2 regions of the Streptomyces sp. GbtcB6 genome follow, and region 1 is predicted to be linked to the other one. Evidence: riboswitches for the same ligand, from Rfam matches in the RefSeq annotation. Region 1 holds a riboswitch; the other holds the start of a gene.

Region 1 (9,935 bases):
GCCAGGTTGCCCGTGAAGAACATGGGCAGCGAGACACCGGCGAGGGCCACACCCATGAAGGTGCGGTCGAAGAAGGAGCGCGGCTTCAGCGCGGAGACCACGCCGATCGCGACACCCGAGACCAGCCACAGCACGGCGGCACCGAGGGCCAGCGACAGGGTCACCGGCATCCGGGAGGTGAGCTGCGGCCAGACGGCCTGGTGGGTCTTGAAGGAGTAGCCGAAGCACGGTGCGTCGCAGTGCACCGTGGTGGGGCCCAGATCATAGGTGGCGCCGGAGACGATCCCCTTGATGAAGTGCCAGTACTGGACGTAGACGGGCTGGTCCAGACCGAGGTTGTGCTTGACCGCGACGATGTCCGCCTTCGACGGGCTCTTGCCGATGTACTGCTGCGCCAGCTGGTCGGCGGTCTGCCCGGCCAGACGTGGGAGCACGAAGAAGATCGCGAAGGTGACCGCGGAGACGACCAGCAGCAGGATCACCGCTGCGAGCGTCCGACGGAGGATGTACGAGATCACGGGGATCGGCGCTGGTGCCCGCGGGCCTTCCGGCCCGCGGGCACCAATGCCTTCACCTGCCTTCCGGGGCTGCTACTTCGACGCGACGCCGATGTTGAGGTAGTCGTACTGGCCGCTGAAGGCCGCCGTGGAGACCAGGTTGGTGAAGGTGGTCGGGCGGGCCAGCAGGACCTTGAAGTAGGTCAACGGCACGAGGGCGGCGTCGTCCATGGTCAGCTTGTCGATCTGCGTGTAGATGCTGTTGCGCTCGGTGTCGTCCTGCGTACCGATCGCCTTGGCCAGCAGGGTGTTGACCGACTTGTTGTCGTACTGCGACAGGTTGGTGTTACCGGACTGGCTGATCGCCTGGCCGTTCAGGATCTGCTGCAGGAAGCCGTAGCCGGAGGGCCAGTCGGCACCCCACTGCATCATCATCAGGCCGACGTTCTGCTTGTTGTCGAAGTTCGGGACACCCGCGTAGTCGGTGAAGTACTTGCCCGACGGGTACTGCTTGAGGGTGGCGTTGATGCCGACCTTCTTCAGCGAGTTGATGATCGCCGTGGCGGCGTCGATCTCCTGCGGGCGGTCCGAGCGGGCCGTGATGTTGGTGTTGATCGACGTCTTGCCGCAGGCCTTCAGCTGCGCCTTGGCCTGGGTCACGTCACCCTTGTTGCCGGTGGTGGCGTAGACGTCCGACTTGGTGTAGCCCGGGATGTCCGGAGGCAGCACCGTGGTGGCGACGTCACCGCGGATCGGGCCGCCCTCGGCGGTCTGCACCGAGACCTTGTCGATCGCGTACTCGACGGCCTTGCGGCAGGCGACGTTGTCGAACGGCTTCAGCTTGGTGTTGATCGCCATGTAGACCAGACGGCCACCGTAGGTGTTGTCCGTGTTGGCCTTCTTGCTGGCGTCGGTGAGCACCTGGGCCTGCGTGGCGGCCTGGACACCCGTGCCGCCGAGGTCGATCGCGTCGCCGGCCTGGACGTCCTTGTCGATCGTCTCGGCGTTGACCTTCAGGTTGACGACGATCTTGTCCGGCAGCTGCTTGCGCAGCGGGTCGGTCTTCGCGTCCCAGTTCTTGTTGCGGACCAGCACGGCCTGCTTGCCGTCCTGGTAGCTCTGGAACTGGTACGAGCCCGAGGACACGATGTTCTTGACGTAGTCGACGCCGTTGTCCTTGGCCTGCGGGACCGGGGCCGTCTGCGGGGCCGAGACCAGGTAGTCGAACTCCTGGAAGGCCTGCTTCAGGTGGAAGACGATCGTGGTGTCGTCCGGGGTCTCGATGGACGACAGGCCCTTGGCGCTCTTGTCCTTGTAGGGGCCCTTGTACTTGTCGCCGCCGACCAGGAACTGCTGGAAGTAGTTCGGGCCGAGGGAGAGCACGTCACGCGCGAAGTTGGAGCGCTCGACGGCGTACTTGACGTCCTTGGACGTGATCGCCGTGCCGTCCTGGTACTTCAGGCCCGAACGCAGCTTGTACGTCCAGGTCTTGCCGCCGTCGCTCGGGACACCCTTGCTCGCGGCGAGGTCCGGGACCAGGGTGTTGCCCTTGGAACCGGGGCCCGGCTCGAACGTCATCAGCGGGCGGGCGTACAGCCGGCTGAAGTTGTACATGTACGCGTAGTACGTGTTACCGGGGTCGAACGAGTCCGGGACGTCGGACAGCTCGTAGGTGACCGTCCCGCCCTTCTTGTCGGACGCGTTGACGACACCCTTGGTAGCGGCGTTGGCAGCGGCGGAGCTGCCGCCGCCGTCGTTGCCGCCGTTGTTGTCATCGGCCTTGCTGCACCCTGCAACCAGCAGGGTGGCGGAGCCGATGGCCGCGATCGCGGCCAGCGCTGACCTTCGCATGATGGGCGGGTTCCCCTCCATTGTCGGAAACTTTTCGGGCTCTCGATGACAGCAGGCGTCAGCGGCTGCGTGGGTCGAGAGCGTCGCGGAGACCGTCACCGAGCAGGTTGAACGCCAGCACGGTCACGAAGATTGCAAGGCCGGGCACGATCATGTACTCGGGATCGACCTGGTAGTACGTCACCGCTTCGCGGAGCATGCCGCCCCAGGACGCCTGCGGGGGCTGGATGCCGACGCCGAGGAAGCTGAGGGACGCCTCGAAGAGGATGTTGGTCGGGATCAGCAGCGTCGAGTAGACGATGATCGGGCCGACCAGGTTGGGCATCAGCTCGCGGAACAGGATGTACGGGCCCCTGGCACCCATGCCGCGGGAGGCGTCGACGAACTCGCGCTCGCGCAGGGCGAGGGTCTGGCCGCGCACGATCCGGCCCAGGTAGGGCCAGTTGAAGAAGCCGATGACGAAGATGAGCACGCTCAGGTGCAGCGGCAGTCCGTTCAGGCCGAACGCGCCGCCCTGCAGGGTGGCGGAGATGGCGATGGCGAACAGCAGGAGAGGGAAGGCGAGGAAGGTGTCCATCAGCCGGCTGATGACCGAGTCCACGCGGCCGCCGTAGTAACCGGCGACGACACCCATGATCGCGCCGATCACGTTGGACAGGATGGTCGAGCCGAAGGCCACCACCAGCGACACCCAGGAGCCTTCGAGGATGCGGGTGGCGATGTCACGGCCGAACTTGGGGTCCACGCCCAGCGGGTGATCGAGGCTCATGCCGCCCCAGCCGCCGTTCGGCAGCGAGGTGTTGGCGTCGATCAGCTCCTGGTGGAAGGCGTTGGGGTCGAGACCGAGCAGGGCCTGGATGGGGCGGGCGAGGATCGCGACGACGATCAGCAGGACGACAACGACGCCGCCCGCGACGGCGACCCTGTCCCTCTTGAACCGGGACCAGGCGATCTGCCCGAGGGAACGACCCTCGATCTGCCCCTTACCGGCACCCTCCAGCACAGCCTCCGGCTGCGCCTCGGTGGTCTCGATCGGTGCGGTCACAGTGACCTGACCCCTCTCACCGGTGGTGACCGGCTTTTGTCCGCCGCGGTGGGCGGCTTGGTTCGCTTGCATGTTGTGCGGTGGCCGCCAATGGTTACGGCCCGACCGCCCACGAGACCCTTCGACCGGTACTGCGTACCGGCTCGCAGGATCACCGACTTCGCATCTGAGAGGCGAGTCTTCAATGCCCCGGTGATCACGCGCCAGGCCTGATGGAGAAAGTATGCGCAACCGTGATGACGATTGGGGTTTCCGGTATCCGGACGGCTGGCCACAGAGGGCGGACGGAACAGAATCCCTCAAAGGTCGTGAACCACGGTAGTTCACCCCTATCTACGCGCGGAGACCAGACCGGAGAGTCAACCGGCCATCACCCACCGCCGCGCCGCTCTGGAGCGGCGAGGCCGGCGTGACCGACGTGACCGCCGAGTAACACGACTTCGGAGAACAACCGCCTGGAAACGGCGACAGAGCACACTCAGTAGGCCCCGGGTCCCGGATAGCCATAGCCGGCCGCCGGGGCCTGGGCGGATGCCTGGGCGTGCGCCTCGCGGTCGTAGAACGGCCGTGCCGTCGCCCTCATCCACATCACGACCGGGTCGTACTCGTCGGTCATCGCCACCGTCGACACCGGCAGCCCGTCCGGCACCGCCCCGATCGACTGCTGCATCATCGCCCGCACCGAGTCCACGGCCGGCGGCGAGGTCTCGTACACGTCCAGGCCGATCGCGAGATACGGCGCCCCGAGGGCCGGCTGCACCCAGGCGCGGCGCAGCGAGCGGACCGCGGGGGTGCGGTGGGCGTTCTGCGCGAGCAGCGCGTAGAACTGCGGGACCTCGATGGCCGGTTCGGCGAGCCGCAGCGGGCCGGCCGGCTGGCGGTCCAGGCCGGTGGCGATGCGGCGCAGGTCCAGCCAGGGGATGCCGACGCCGCCGCCCGGGGCGTGCGGGTTGAGCCAGAGGCCGAAGTGGTCGGGGTAGAGGGTGCGGGCCACGTCGATGCCGTCGACCACTTCGTACGAGCGGTTCCAGCCGCTCGCGGAGAGCTCCTGGGCCGAGGTCACACAGGGGGCGTAGCCGTGGCCGTCGACCTCCATGTTCCCGTACTGGGCGTCGGGGGAGCCGGCCTGGCCGTGCCAGAGCAGCATCCAGATCTGGCCGGAGGAGGGCGTGGCGAGGGCGCGGAGGAGTGCCTCGTAGGCGTCGTAACGCCCGGGGGTTACCTGGCGCAGCATGTGCTCGACCTGTCCGGTCGCCGCGGTGCCGCTGGCGCTCACGTGTTACCGCCCCTTCATCTGGTGCCCCGCGTTTGGAGACAGCTTAAGCGCCAAGGGGGGTGGCGCCGATTGTCCGTCGGCGGGTGCGGGTCGTCGGTGGCCGGTCGCGCAGTTCCCCGCGCCCCTGGGTCGGTTGCCCTCAGGGCGTTTCTAGTGACCGTACTGATAGAAGGGGCGCACGTTTTCGCGCATCCAGTGGCCCACCGGGTCGTCCGCCACGTCCAGGAGGACCAGGTTCACCGGCCACTTCACCGGAGCCTGGCCCAGGGCCTTGCCCAGTGCCTCCAGCGGCAGGGCGCGCAAGTCGCCTTCCCACTGGGAGAGTTCGACCCCCACGAACATCACCGGGTCCGCCGTCTCGACCGCGGCCAGGCAGCGGCGGGCCGTGGCGACCACGCCGGTCCTGGCGAACTCGGCCGACGCCGCGGCCAGGAAGTCCATCGGGTCGTCCTGCCAGTCCGGTTCGAAGAGGCGGACCCGGCCGCCCGAGGCGGGGCCGTCCAGTTCGGTGCGGCCGGTCCGGCAGAGCTGGGCGACCGCCTCCGGCGGCAGCGGGACACCGACCACTCCCCCGGGGTTCACGGCGATGCCGACCTGCGGGGGCAGGCCGCGGACGAACTCGACGGCCGGGGCGATCGTGTACGACAGATGGGAGCCGGCCACCAGGCGGAACTGCTCCTCGGAGCTGAAGACCGGCACGTACACCTGGCCCTCGATCTGCATGGTGGGCAGGTCCAGCGGGCCGCTGTGCGGGCCGCCGCCCTCCGGCAGCGGGATCCAGAGGAAACTCCGGCCCAGTACCTCGATGAGCCGGCCCGCCGCCGCGGGCACGCCGAGGGAGGCCGACAGGACCTCCTCCAGTTCGTTGCCGGGCCACCCGCCGTGCGGGTGGGGGTGCGCCTGTGCCGGGAAGTCCGCGGGAATGTCCGCCGGGAAGTCCATCTGCCTACCGCCTGCTGGGAACCACTACTGAGGCTGGAAAGGCTAGCGGGTGGCACCGACAAAGCCACCCGTGGATTCGGCGTCCGCGAAGGCGATCCGGCGCAGTACGTCCGCCGCGTCCCGGTCCAGGAGCACCGCCGAGCCGACACCCTCGGGCAGTTTCCCCTTCTCCACCGCGCGCAGCAGCCGGCCGGCCGCCCGGCGGTGGCGCACGAAGGCGTACCGGGAGACGCCCCGGCCGCGCTCGCGCTGGCCGTCCAGTGCCGTGCCGGCGGTGACGTCCAGGAGGAGCAGGTGCAGGGTGCCGCCGCGGCGGCGGGCCTCCCGGGCCAGCCAGTCGCGCACCCAGGCCTGCGTACCGCAGTCGTGCACGACCACGCCCTCGCCGGTGTCGAGGGCCCGGCGCAGCCCGGCGAAGTGGGCGAGGCGGACCAGCGGGCGGTACACGGCGTAGGGCAGAAGGCGGGCCAGGCGGGCGTCCCAGCGGTCGCGGGTGTCCTGGGAGTCGATGCGGATGCCCTGGACGGTGCGGTGCATCAGGGTGGACTTGCCGCTGCCGGGCAGCCCGGTGACCACCACCAGGTCACGGGGGCCGAAGAGCAGGCCGTGCGGGCTGCGCCCGGCGCGGTCGCGCAGATCGCGGACGACCGGTACGGGTCGCTCGCCGCACCGCTCGCGGGCCGGGGCCGTCGGCTGCTGGGGCAGGGCGATGCCCGTCGTCGTCGCGTATGCCGTGGTCCTTGTCACCGTGACCGTCCTCCCTGGGGGTTCAGGAAAGGTTCTCCCCAGTTAACGCAAAGAGAAGGTAATGCACGGCGTCTCGCGGTTCCGTGCGCGTCCGGCAACAGCCCGGCTACAAAGAGAGAGGACGGCGGGAGGGACAAGTCCGGCCTGCCATGCGGCCGGGCGGCGTGCAATGATGTCCGCGCCAACTGCATACCGGCCGCTTGAATCCGCGCGGGAGAGTCCCCAGCCGTCTTCGCTGGGGCGCCGAAGGAGCAAGTCCCTCCCTTGAATCTCTCAGGCCCCGTTACCGCGCGGGCGAGGCACATCTGAAAAGCGGGCCGCTGTGTCAGTGGCTCCACCCAAGGTGCAAACCGTGATCACGTCCGTGGTCACGGCGAACCTCTCAGGTTCCGATGACAGATGGGGAGGACAGCCCTCGCCTGTCATGCCCTCGGGACCTCTGGGAGACGACCGACCGATGAGCAGTACCGATTCCGCCGCACCCCGCCGCACCGCGCTCGATGCCCTGCACCGCTCGCTCGGCGCGACCATGACCGACTTCGCCGGCTGGGACATGCCCCTGCGCTACGGCTCCGAGCGCGACGAGCATGTCGCGGTACGGACCAGGGCCGGGCTCTTCGACCTCTCCCACATGGGCGAGATCACCGTGACCGGCCCGCGCGCGGCCGACCTGCTGAACCACGCCCTGGTGGGGAACATCGCCTCCGTCGGCGTGGGCCGCGCCCGCTACACCATGATCTGCCGGGCCGACGGCGGCATCCTGGACGACCTGATCGTCTACCGGCTGGCGGAGACCGAGTACATGGTCGTCGCCAACGCCTCCAACGCCCAGGTCGTCCTCGACGCGCTCGTGGAGCGTTCCGCCGGGTTCGACGCCGAGGTCCGCGACGACCGCGACGCGTACGCGCTGATCGCCGTGCAGGGCCCGGAGTCGCCCGGGATCCTCAAGTCGCTCACCGACGCGGACCTGGACGGGCTGAAGTACTACGCCGGCCTGCCCGGCACCGTCGCCGGCGTCCCGGCGCTGATCGCGCGCACCGGCTACACCGGCGAGGACGGCTTCGAGCTGTTCGTGAAGCCGGAGCACGCGGTGGAGCTGTGGCAGGCGCTGACCGAGGCGGGTTCCCCGGTGGGCCTGGTGCCCTGCGGGCTGTCCTGCCGGGACACCCTGCGCCTGGAGGCGGGCATGCCGCTGTACGGGCACGAGCTGACCACGGAGCTGACCCCCTTCGACGCCGGGCTCGGCCGGGTGGTCAAGTTCGAGAAGGAGGGCGACTTCGTGGGGCGCGAGGCGCTCGCCGAGGCCGCCGCCCGTGCGGAGCAGAACCCGCCGCGCGTCCTCGTCGGCCTGGTCGCCGAGGGCCGCCGGGTACCGCGCGCCGGATTCCCGGTGGTCGCCGGCGGCGAGGTGATCGGCGAGGTCACCTCCGGTGCCCCCTCCCCCACGCTGGGCCGGCCGATCGCCATGGCGTACGTCGACGCGGCGCACTCGGCGCCGGGCACGGCGGGCGTCGGCGTGGACATCCGGGGCAGCCACGAGCCGCACGAGGTCGTGCCGCTGCCGTTCTACAAGCGCCAGAAGTAGCCACTGGGCGTGACCCTGCGCACATCGCCGCTGGTCACGCACGTCTCCAGCCTTCCCCCCTTCATCAGCACTCCCTCGCGTACAGGAGAATTCAGGCCATGAGCAACCCCCAGCAGCTGCGTTACAGCAAGGAGCACGAGTGGCTGACGGCCGCCGAGGACGGCGTGGCGACGGTCGGTATCACGGAGCACGCGGCCAACGCGCTCGGTGACGTCGTCTTCGTCCAGCTCCCGGCGGTCGGCGACACGGTGACCGCGGGCGAGTCCTGCGGCGAGCTGGAGTCGACCAAGTCGGTGTCCGACCTGTACGCGCCGGTCACCGGTGAGATCACCGCGGTCAACGAGGACGTCGTCGAGGACCCCTCGCTGGTGAACTCGGCCCCCTTCGAGGGCGGCTGGCTGTTCAAGGTGCGCGTCGCGGACGAGCCGGGCGACCTGCTCTCCGCCGACGAGTACACCGCCTTCACCGCCGGCTGAGAGCCGCCGCAGACCCCGGCCTAGGAGTCGTAGAAACAGATGTCCGTTCTGAACACGCCCCTGCACGAGCTCGACCCGGAGGTAGCCGCCGCGGTCGACGCCGAGCTGGCGCGCCAGCAGTCCACCCTGGAGATGATCGCCTCGGAGAACTTCGCTCCGCTCGCGGTCATGGAGGCACAGGGCTCGGTCCTCACCAACAAGTACGCCGAGGGCTACCCGGGCCGCCGCTACTACGGCGGCTGCGAGCACGTCGACGTCACCGAGCAGATCGCCATCGACCGGGTGAAGGAGCTGTTCGGCGCCGAGTACGCCAACGTGCAGCCGCACTCCGGTGCCTCCGCCAACCAGGCGGCCCTCTTCGCGCTGGCCCAGCCCGGCGACACCATCCTGGGTCTGGACCTCGCCCACGGCGGGCACCTGACCCACGGCATGCGGCTGAACTTCTCCGGCAAGCAGTTCAACGTCGTGGCCTACCACGTCGACGACTCCGGCCTGGTCGACATGGCCGAGGTGGAGCGGCTCGCCAAGGAGCACCGGCCGAAGGTGATCATCGCGGGCTGGTCGGCGTACCCGCGCCAGCTGGACTTCGCGGAGTTCCGGCGGATCGCCGACGAGGTCGAGGCGTACCTGTGGGTCGACATGGCCCACTTCGCCGGCCTGGTGGCCGCGGGTCTGCACGAGAACCCGGTGCCGTACGCCGACGTGGTCACCTCCACGACCCACAAGACGCTGGGCGGCCCGCGCGGCGGCATCATCCTGGCCCGCAAGGACTTCGCGAAGAAGCTGAACTCGTCCGTCTTCCCGGGCTTCCAGGGCGGTCCCCTGGAGCACGTGATCGCGGCGAAGGCGGTCTCCTTCAAGGTCGCCGCCTCGGAGGACTTCAAGGAGCGCCAGCGTCGTACGGTGGAGGGTGCGCGCATCCTGGCGGAGCGGCTCACCGCCGCCGACGCCCGCGAGGCCGGCGTGAACGTCCTCTCCGGCGGTACGGACGTCCACCTGATCCTCGTCGACCTGCGCGCGTCCGAGCTGGACGGCCAGCAGGCCGAGGACCGCCTCCACGAGGTCGGCATCACGGTCAACCGCAACGCCGTCCCCAACGACCCGCGGCCGCCGATGGTCACCTCGGGTCTGCGGATCGGCACCCCGGCGCTGGCCACCCGCGGCTTCACGGCCGAGGACTTCGCCGAGGTCGCGGACGTGATCGCGGAGACCCTGAAGCCGTCCTACGACGCGGCGGCCCTGAAGGCCCGGGTCGAGGCCCTGACCGACAAGCACCCGCTTTACCCCGGTCTGAACAAGTAGTTCCCTGGTGGGGGCGCCCGACGACGTGTGCCCCCACCCTCTTTGGAGGAGTTCCCGTGGCCATCTCGGTCTTCGACCTGTTCTCGATCGGCATCGGCCCGTCGAGCTCCCACACCGTCGGCCCGATGCGCGCGGCCCGTATGTTCGCCCGCCGGCTGCGCAACGAGGGGCTGCTGGAGTCCGTCGCCTCGATACGCTGCGAGCTGTACGGCTC
Region 2 (9,935 bases), on a different contig from region 1:
CACCAGCAGCCAGTGAGAGACCCGAGCGGCCCGTCATCCACCGGAAGGTCGGTGACGGGCCGGTTCGCGGCTGGTCACAGCCGAAACTCATGGGCAATTGCCAGCGGCCATTGAGAGCGTCCTACGGCTTGCCGCCAGAGCATTCGGCTAGCCTTTCCCCGCGGTGGAGCACGGGAAACCACTCCTAGGGTGATTATCACTCGGCGTGCCGAGTGTGGCGATCGTTGACGCACCCCTGGTGACTGCCTACCGTCGAGAAGGCAGGTCAAGGACGGAGGTCGGCGTGAGAAGCAGCGGCGACGGTACGGCTGGGGGTGCCCCGGAACGCGGTTTCGGGGAGAGTGGTCGGTACCCGCACGCCCCGCAGCGGCCGATCGCAGTGCCGAGCGGCGGAGGGGCGGCGTCCATGGCGACCGAGGAGATCGGCTACCGCGGGCCCACGGCCTGCGCGGCGGCTGGCATCACCTACCGGCAGCTCGACTACTGGGCTCGTACCGGCCTGGTCGAGCCCAGCGTGCGGCCCGCCCACGGGTCGGGCACCCAGCGTCTGTACAGCTTCCGGGACGTCGTCGTCCTGAAGATCGTCAAGCGGTTCCTGGACACCGGGGTGTCCCTCCAGAACATCCGCACCGCCGTCCAGCACCTGAGGGAACGCGGTTTCCGTGACCTGGAGCGCATGACCCTGATGAGCGACGGCGCCACGGTCTACGAGTGCTCCTCACCGGACGAGGTCCACGCCCTGCTCCAGGGCGGTCAGGGCGTCTTCGGGATCGCGGTCGGCGTGGTGTGGCGGGACGTGGAGAGCGCGCTCTCCCAGCTGCATGGCGAGCGCGTCGACACCGGCGAGACGCTCGTCGGGCACAACCCCGCCGACGAACTTGCCCGGCGGCGCAACCGGGCGGTCTGAAGTCCTGGCCCGAGGGCCCACAGGACTGCTTCTGATGCCCCGGCACGGGTCCGTGCCGGGGCATTGTCAGTGGTGTGGTGCAGCATCGGAGATGTGAGAAACGCGCCCACGATCCTGCATCTCGACATGGATGCCTTCTTCGCCTCGGTGGAACAGGCGTCCAAGCCGAGCCTGCGCGGGAAGGCCGTGGTCGTGGGCGGCCTCGGGCCACGCGGTGTGGTGGCCACCGCGTCGTACGAGGCCCGGGTGTTCGGGGTGCACTCCGCGATGCCGATGGGGCAGGCACGGCGGCTGGCACCGAACGCCGCGTATCTGGTGCCGCGCTTCGGGCTGTACCGGTCGGTCAGCGAGCAGGTGATGGGGCTGCTGCGCGGGCTGTCGCCGCTTGTGGAGCCGCTCAGCCTGGACGAGGCGTTCGTGGATCTGGAGGCCGGTGAGGTGGCCTGGGACGCGGAGTCGGCGCGGCTGGTGGGGGAGAGGCTGCGCGCGGACATACGGGCCGTCACGGGGCTCTCCGGGTCCGTCGGGCTCGCCGCCTCCAAGATGCTCGCGAAGATCGCCTCCGAGGAGGCCAAGCCCGACGGCTTGGTGCTGATCGAGCCGGGCACGGAGCGGGCGATGCTGGGGCCGATGCCGGTGCGGATCCTGCCGGGGGTGGGGCCGGCGACCGGGGACCATCTGCGGCGGGCCGGGATCACCACGGTCGACGAGATCGCCGGGGCGGGGGAGGACGAGCTGGTACGGCTGCTCGGCAAGGCCCACGGGCACGCGCTGTACGCGATGGCGCTCGCGCACGACGAGCGGCCCGTGGTGGCCGAGCGGGAGACCAAGTCGGTGTCGGTCGAGGACACCTACGACGTGGACATCCACGACCGGCTGCGGGTGGGGCTTGAGGTGCAGCGGCTGGCCGACCGGTGTGTGCGGCGGCTGCGGGGGGCCGGGCTGTCGGGGCGGACCATCGTGCTGAAGGTACGGCGGTACGACTTCTCGACGCTCACCCGGTCGGAGACGTTGCGGGGGCCGACCGACGATCCGGCGGTGGTGCGGGAGGCGGCCGCGCGGTTGCTGGACTCGGTGGACACGACGGGGGGTGTGCGGTTGCTGGGGGTGGGGGTGTCGGGGCTGGCCGACTACACACAGGAGGATCTGTTCGCGCAGGCGGCGGCGGGGGAGGGGGCGGCGGAGTTCGCGGCGGAGGAGGAGGTTGCGGAGCCGGTCGCCGAGCGGGAGGTGGTCGCCGAGCGGCGGTGGCCCTCGGGGCACGATGTGCGGCATGCCGAGTACGGGCACGGGTGGGTGCAGGGAAGTGGGCTGGGGCGGGTGACGGTGCGGTTCGAGACGCCGGGGGCGGTGGGGCCGGGGAGGGTGCGGACGTTTCGGGTCGAGGATCCTGAGCTGGAGCCGGCTGAGCCGTTGCCGTTGGTGCCGGGGATTTCGGTGGACGGGGTGCGTATGTGACTGGCGTCAGGCCGGGCGGGGGTGGGGACGCTCACCGGCGCTTGCCGGGTGCCGCTGCGCCCACCCGTGCCGCCCTGCGGCACGCCTGCCCGCAGCTGGGTGGCTGAAGAGGGGCGGCTGGGCAGCGCCCCGTAAGGGGCGCGGGGCTGTATCGATTTGCGGCTACCGCCGCGTGGGCGCGAGCAACCCCCACTCACCGGTAGCCGAACCACTACCGGACCCGGCGTCGGCGTCACGCACCCGCGTCCTCCGTGCCTGCCAGTTTGCCGAAGTGGTGGTCGGGGTGGTCGTGGGGCGGGGGAGTCGTGTCGAGGCCGTAGTGGTGGTAGAGCTGGAGTTCCTGTTCCGGGGAGAGGTGGCGGCCCACGCCGAAGTCGGGGGCGTCCTTGATCAGGGCGCGGTCGAAGGGGATGCGCAGGGTGCCCTCGACCAGTTCGCTGGGTTCCAGGGGCACGAAGGCGTCCCGGGAGAACAGGCCGGTGCGTATGGCCGCCCACTCCGGCACGCCCGTCGCGTCGTCGAGGTACACCTCGTCGATCGTGCCGATCTTCGTGCCGTTGCGGTCGAACGCCTTGCGGCCGATCAGGTTGCGCGGATCGATGTCGGTCTCCACGGGCCCTCCACTTGGTCGCAACTCATCCGTAAGCACTACAAAAGAGCACATTGAAGGAGGCGGCCACTCGAAGGCTCCGGTGTTGCCCGCGCTGGTAGGCTGGCAGGCGGCTGCTGACCCCGTGCGGGAGAGTCCTCCGGGCAACCGGAGGCGCCGAAGGAGCAAATCCTCCCCGGAATCTCTCAGGCTCACGTACCGCACGGACGAGGTCACTCTGGAAAGCAGGGCGGACGTCGACGGTGTCCGCCCTCACCGACGGTGAAAGCCGGGAGACCGCAGGGGCGGCCCCGGTGAAGCTCTCAGGTTGAGATGACAGAGGGGGAGGCCGTCGGGGTACCCGCGCCGGGGTACCCCTCGAAGGTCGCGTCAGACCAGGAGGCCTCCGCAATGACCGCCCAGCGTATTCCGCTCTCAGAGCTTGAGCAGGGTATCCCCTTCGAGCAGCGCCACATCGGGCCCGATCATGAGGCTCGGGCCAAGATGCTCGCCCAGGTCGGGTACGGCTCGCTCGACGAGCTGACCGCCGCCGCCGTGCCGGACGTGATCAAGAACGCCGACCGCCTGGAGCTGCCGGGCGCCCGGACCGAGGCCGAGGTGCTGGCCGAGCTGCGGTCGCTGGCCGACCGGAACCAGGTGCTCGACTCGATGATCGGGCTGGGGTACTACGGGACCTTCACGCCTCCCGTCATCCTGCGCAACGTGATGGAGAATCCCGCCTGGTACACGGCCTACACGCCCTACCAGCCGGAGATCTCCCAGGGCCGGCTGGAAGCGCTGCTGAACTTCCAGACCGTGGTCGCCGACCTCACCGGGCTGCCCACCTCCGGTGCCTCGCTGCTCGACGAGGGCACGGCCGCCGCCGAGGCCATGGCGCTGTCGCTGCGCATGGGGAAGAACAAGAAGGGCGTCTTCGTCGTCGACGCGGACGCCCTGCCGCAGACCATCGCCGTGATCCAGACCCGGGCCGAGCCGACGGGTGTGGAGGTCGTGGTCGCCGACCTCGCCGACGGCATTCCGGCGGACCTGGCCGCGCGTGAGATCAACGGGGTGCTCGTCCAGTACCCCGGCGCCTCCGGTGCCGTACGCGACATCAAGGCCGTCGTCGAGCAGGCCCACGAGGTCGGCGCGCTCGTCACCGTCGCCGCCGACCTGCTCGCGCTGACCCTGCTGACCTCGCCGGGCGAGCTCGGGGCCGACATCGCCGTCGGCACCACCCAGCGGTTCGGCGTGCCGATGGGCTTCGGCGGGCCGCACGCCGGTTACATGGCGGTCCGCGAGAAGTTCGCGCGCAGCCTGCCCGGACGGCTCGTGGGCGTCTCCGTGGACGCCGACGGGAACAAGGCGTACCGGCTGGCACTGCAGACCCGCGAGCAGCACATTCGGCGTGAGAAGGCCACCAGCAACATCTGCACCGCGCAGGTGCTGCTCGCCGTGATGGCCGGCATGTACGCCGTCTACCACGGGCCCGAGGGGCTCAGGGGCATCGCCCAGCGCACGCACCGGTACGCCACGATCCTCGCCGCGGGGCTCAAGGCCGGCGGTGTCGGGATCGTCCACGGCGCCTACTTCGACACCCTCACCGCGCGCGTGCCCGGCAAGGCCGCCGAGATCGTCGCCGCCGCCCGCCAGGGGGGCGTCAACCTGCGGCTCGTCGACGCCGACAACGTCTCCATGGCCTGCGACGAGACCACCACCCGCGCCCAGCTGGGCGCCGTCTGGACGGCCTTCGGCGTCGAGGGCGACGTCGAGGCGCTGGACGCCGTCGCCGAGGACACCCTGCCCGAGGCGCTGCTGCGCGCCGACGGCTACCTGACCCACCCCGTCTTCCAGCAGCACCGCTCCGAGACCGCGATGCTGCGCTACCTGCGCCGGCTCGCCGACCGGGACTACGCGCTGGACCGCGGCATGATCCCGCTGGGCTCCTGCACCATGAAGCTCAACGCGACCACCGAGATGGAACCGGTCACCTGGCCCGAGTTCGGCCAGCTGCACCCGTTCGCGCCCGCCGAGCAGGCGCAGGGCTACCTGACCCTCATCCGGGAGCTGGAGGAGCGGCTCGCCGAGGTCACCGGGTACGACAAGGTGTCCCTGCAGCCCAACGCCGGATCGCAGGGCGAGCTGGCCGGGCTGCTCGCCGTACGCGCGTACCACCGCGCCAACGGCGACGCGCAGCGGACCGTGTGCCTGATCCCGTCCTCCGCGCACGGCACCAACGCCGCCAGCGCGGTGATGGCCGGGATGAAGGTCGTCGTCGTGAAGACGGCCGAGGACGGCGAGATCGACGTCGCCGACCTGCGGGCGAAGATCGAGCAGCACCGCGACGAGCTCGCCGTGCTGATGATCACCTACCCGTCCACGCACGGTGTGTTCGAGGAGCACGTCGCCGACATCTGCGCGCAGGTGCACGAGGCCGGCGGACAGGTGTACGTCGACGGCGCCAACCTCAACGCCCTGGTCGGGGTCGCCAAGCCCGGCCACTTCGGCGGGGACGTCTCGCACCTCAACCTGCACAAGACCTTCTGCATCCCGCACGGCGGCGGCGGTCCCGGTGTCGGTCCCGTGGCGGTGCGCGCGCACCTCGCCCCGTACCTGCCGAACCACCCGCTGCAGCCCGCCGCCGGGCCGGCGACGGGCGTCGGGCCGATCTCGGCAGCCCCGTGGGGCTCGGCGGGGATCCTGCCGATCTCGTGGGCGTACGTCCGGCTCATGGGCGGCGAGGGCCTGAAGCGGGCCACGCAGGTGGCCGTGCTCAGCGCCAACTACGTCGCCAAGCGGCTGGAGCCGCACTTCCCCGTGCTCTACACCGGGCCCGGCGGGCTCGTCGCGCACGAGTGCATCATCGACCTGCGGCCGCTGACCAAGGCGACCGGAGTGAGCGTCGACGACGTCGCCAAGCGGCTCATCGACTACGGCTTCCACGCGCCGACGATGTCCTTCCCGGTGGCCGGCACGCTGATGATCGAGCCGACCGAGTCCGAGGACCTCGGCGAGCTGGACCGGTTCTGCGAGGCGATGATCGCCATTCGGGCGGAGATCGACAAGGTCGGGGCCGGGGAGTGGCCCGCCGACGACAACCCGCTGCGTGGTGCTCCGCACACCGCCGGTGCGCTGGGCGGCGAGTGGAAGCACGCGTACGGCCGGGAGGAGGCCGTCTTCCCGGCTGGGGTGTCCGCCGCCGACAAGTACTGGCCGCCGGTGCGCCGGATCGACCAGGCCTTCGGTGACCGGAACCTGGTGTGCTCGTGCCCGCCGTTGGACGCGTACGAGGACTGACGCACCGGGTTTGCACCGGGTTTGACAGAGGCCCCGCTTCGGCGGGGCCTCTGGTGTGTGGTGCTTGCTACGCCGGGTACGCGTGCGTCTGGGCCGCCTTCACCGTCGCCCAGACCGGGGCCCCGGGGTGCAGGTCCAGTTCGGCGGCGGCGACCGTGGTGAGGTCGGCGGCGAGGGCGAGTTCGCCCGTCAGGTCGGCGCGGATCTGGTCGCCGTGGGTCTCCAGGCCGGCGACCTCGCAGCGCCAGAGGTTGCGGGCGCTGGCGCCCGTGGGACGGTCCCGGAAGAGGGTGACGGCGCTCGGCGGGAACGCGACGAAGACGTCACCGGTGAGGTCCTCGGTGGTGGTGATGGCGGGGCCCGTGTCCAGCTCGACCGTGTGGCCCTCGGCGCGGCCCCGGTAGAGGTTGAGGCCGACCAGGTGGGCGATGTAGTCGGTGCGGGGGTGGCGGGCGATGTCGGCGGGGGTGCCCTCCTGGACGACCTTGCCGTGTTCGATGACGATCAGGCGGTCGGCCAGCACCATGGCGTCCAGCGGGTCGTGTGTGACCAGGACCGCGACCGCCTCGAACTCGACCAGGTGGCGGCGGAGTTGGGAACGTACGTCCAGGCGGGTACGGGCGTCGAGGGCGGCGAGCGGTTCGTCCAGGAGCAGCAGGCGGGGGCGGGTGGCCAGGGCGCGGGCCAGCGCGACGCGCTGGGCCTGGCCGCCGGAGAGACGGCGGGGTTTGACGCCGGCGTGTTCGGCGAGGCCCATGCGGTCGAGCCAGGCGGCCGCCTGGGTGCGGGCCTCGGCCTTCGTCGCGCCGTGGCAGCGGGGGCCGAAGGCGACGTTGTCGAGGGCCGTGAGGTGGGGGAAGAGGAGGTAGTCCTGGAAGACGACGCCCACCGGGCGGGATTCGGGGGGTGTGCGGTCCAACTCCGAGCCGTCCAGGTGGAGGTGGCCGGTGGTGAGGGGGGTGAGGCCGGCGAGGGCGCGGAGGGCCGTGGTCTTTCCGGCGCCGTTGGGGCCCAGGAGGGCGACGACCTCGCCGGGGGCGGCGGTGAGGGTGATGTCCAGGTGGAAGGCGGGGCGGGTGACGACGAGGTGGGCGTGGAGGCCGGTGGGGGTCGGGTGCGGGTGCGTGGTGGGTGCCCGGCCTTCGGCCGGGTTGGGGTTCCCACCCGCACCACCCGTGCGGCTGTCAGTGTCAGGTGCGAGTGGCCCCTGCGGGGGCTGAGCGCCGTCGGCGGCTGCGGGTGGTTCGTGGGGAGGCTGGGAGCCGTTGGCGGGCGCGGGTGGTTCGTGGGGAGGCTGGGCGGAGTCGGCGGGCGCGGGTCGTCCATGGAGAGGCTGGGTGCCGTCGGGGGGCGCTGATGGGCCGTGGGGAGGCGGTGCGCCGTCTGCTGCCCTGGGGTGTGGGTTTGTCATCGGGGTGTCGTCCAGCGGGTCGTCCTCATGATGCCGTCATCCAACGGTCCCGCAACGCCGCCAGCACCGCGATCGACACCGTCAGCAGCACCAGGCTGAGCGCGATCGCCGCGTCGGGGTCGTTCTGCAGGGCGAGGTAGACGGCGAGCGGCATGGTCTGGGTGCGGCCGGGGAAGTTGCCGGCGAACGTGATCGTCGCTCCGAACTCGCCGAGCGCACGCGCCCAGGCCAGGACCGCGCCGGCCGCGATGCCCGGGGCGATGAGCGGGAGCGTGACCCGGCGGAACGCCGTGAAGCGGGAGGCGCCCAGGGTGGTGGCCGCCTCCTCGTAGCGGGGGTCGGCGGCGCGGAGCGTGCCCTCGACGCTGATCACCAGGAACGGCATGGCCACGAAGGACTCGGCGACGACGACCCCGGCCGTGGTGAACGGGAGGGTGATGCCGAACCAGGCGTCCAGCCACTGGCCGACCACCCCGTTGCGCCCGAGGGCGAGCAGCAGGGCCACACCGCCGACCACCGGGGGGAGGACGAGGGGGAGGGTGACCAGCGCGCGCACGAAACCCCGGCCGGGGAACTCCGTGCGGGCCAGCAGCCAGGCCAGGGGGACGCCCAGGACGAGGCTGACGGCCGTCGCCGCCGTGGCGCAGACCAGGGAGAGCTGGAGGGCCTGCCACACCTCCGTGCTGGTCAGCAGGGACGGGAGGCTGCTCCAGGGGGCCCGCACCAGCAGGGCGACCAGTGGCAGGAGCAGGAAGGCCAGAGCTACCGCTCCGGGGAGGAGGAGCGGTAGCGGTACGGCTGCCCGAACGCGCCGGCGCCGTGGGCGGCCCGTGAGGGTGCCGGCCGCGGCCCCGGACGCGTCGGCCTTCGTCACGGCTTGAGGAACCCGGCGTCGTTCAGGACCTGCTGGCCCTCGGCGGACTGCACCAGGGCGATGAACGCCTTGGCCACCGTGGGGTTCGGGGCGTTCTTGAGGAGGGCGATCGGGTAGTCGTTGATCGCGTTGGCGGACTCGGGGAACTCCACGCCCTCCACCTTGCTGCCGGCGGCCTTCACGTCGGTCTTGTAGACGACCGCGGCGTCGGCCTCCTTGAGCACCACCTTGTTGAGGGCGGACTTCACGTCCTCCTCGTAGGAGGCCGGGGTGAGCTTGAGCTTGCTGGCGTCCAGGGCCTTCTGCGCGGCGGCACCGCACGGCACCGTCTTGTCGCAGAGCACGACCTTCAGCGACGACTTCGTCAGGTCCTTCAGCGAGGAGATCTTGTCGGGGTTGCCCGGCAGGGTGGCGATCTCCAACTGGTTGCGGACGAAGGTGGCCGGGGTGGTGGCGGTGTCCTTCTTGTCCGTCACGATCGCCATGGTCTTGGGGCTCGCGGCGGCGAAGACGTCGGCCGGGGCGCCGCTGGTGATCTGCGCGGCGAGGGTGTCGCTGCCGCCGAAGCTGAAGTTGACCTTGGTGCCCGGGTGGGCCTTCTCGAAGTCGGCCTTCAGGGTCGTGAAGCTCTCCTGCAGCGAGGCCGCCGCGAACACGGTGATCGAGCCCGACAGCTTGGGCGTCGCCGCCGCCGACGTGTCCGACTTCGTCGTCGCCGACGAGTCGTCGGAGGAGGAACAGGCGCTCAGGGCCAGCAGGGCCGCGACCGAGGCACCGGCCACCTGGAGCGTCCGCCGGGTCCGGCGCACGGAACGGGTCATCACGAGTGAACTCCTCTGATTTCAATGAGAAAACTGTCGCGCCCTGCTACGACCTGTGTATCAGCCGCCTGGCGATGATACTGCCGCATTTGCCAGGCGTAAGTCTTCTGTCACATCGCATGAGCTGCATACTTACGACTTGTATCTGGCATGTGCGTTTGTACGGTGAGGTGCTGCGGGTACCGTCATCCGGGAGGTGGCCGCACATGACGCTCGCCGAACTCGTCCTCACCGGAGACCTGGCACACCCGACCCGGCTGACCGTGCCCGACCTCCTGCGCTGGCCCCAGCACCGGGTGCGGGTCAGCTTCGAGTGCGCCACCAGCGGCATCCAGCACCACCGCTTCACCGGCCCACGGCTGTACGACGTCCTCACCGCCGCCGGACCCGGATTCGATCCCGGCCGGCGCAAGGACCGGCTGCGCTTCCTCATCGCCGTCTCCGGCGCCGACGGGCACCACGCGCTGCTCTCCTGGGCCGAGATCGACCCCGATTTCGCCCATGCCCCTGTTCTGCTCGGTGTCACCATCGACGACACCCCGCTGGACCGGGCGGGTCCGCAACTGGTGCTTCCCCAG

Evidence for each region. Region 1 has a riboswitch for glycine ahead of gcvT (glycine cleavage system aminomethyltransferase GcvT). Riboswitches for the same ligand answer to the same signal wherever they lie in the genome.
Region 2: linked by a shared signal. The riboswitch ahead of gcvP (aminomethyl-transferring glycine dehydrogenase) and the one ahead of gcvT (glycine cleavage system aminomethyltransferase GcvT) in region 1 are both predicted to bind glycine.

What each region holds. Positions count from the first base shown of each region.
Region 1 is NZ_JAGXJL010000007.1:250,847-260,781, forward strand. Features, by position in the region: gene KVT45_RS14975 (ABC transporter permease) at 1-518, opposite strand, end outside; gene KVT45_RS14980 (ABC transporter substrate-binding protein) at 591-2,348, opposite strand; gene KVT45_RS14985 (ABC transporter permease) at 2,407-3,393, opposite strand; gene KVT45_RS14990 (enhanced serine sensitivity protein SseB C-terminal domain-containing protein) at 3,872-4,669, opposite strand; gene KVT45_RS14995 (enhanced serine sensitivity protein SseB) at 4,820-5,611, opposite strand; gene KVT45_RS15000 (AAA family ATPase) at 5,654-6,358, opposite strand; glycine riboswitch at 6,560-6,657, shown strand; gene gcvT (glycine cleavage system aminomethyltransferase GcvT) at 6,816-7,943, shown strand; gene gcvH (glycine cleavage system protein GcvH) at 8,042-8,419, shown strand; gene glyA (serine hydroxymethyltransferase) at 8,459-9,721, shown strand; gene KVT45_RS15020 (L-serine ammonia-lyase) at 9,778-9,935, shown strand, end outside.
Region 2 is NZ_JAGXJL010000039.1:7,957-17,891, forward strand. Features, by position in the region: gene KVT45_RS41180 (bifunctional nuclease family protein) at 1-16, shown strand, start outside; gene KVT45_RS41185 (MerR family transcriptional regulator) at 284-907, shown strand; gene KVT45_RS41190 (DNA polymerase IV) at 1,001-2,365, shown strand; gene KVT45_RS41195 (PRC-barrel domain-containing protein) at 2,598-2,978, opposite strand; glycine riboswitch at 3,093-3,186, shown strand; gene gcvP (aminomethyl-transferring glycine dehydrogenase) at 3,366-6,251, shown strand; gene KVT45_RS41205 (ABC transporter ATP-binding protein) at 6,319-7,662, opposite strand; gene modB (molybdate ABC transporter permease subunit) at 7,688-8,536, opposite strand; gene modA (molybdate ABC transporter substrate-binding protein) at 8,533-9,357, opposite strand; gene KVT45_RS41220 (molybdopterin-dependent oxidoreductase) at 9,564-9,935, shown strand, end outside.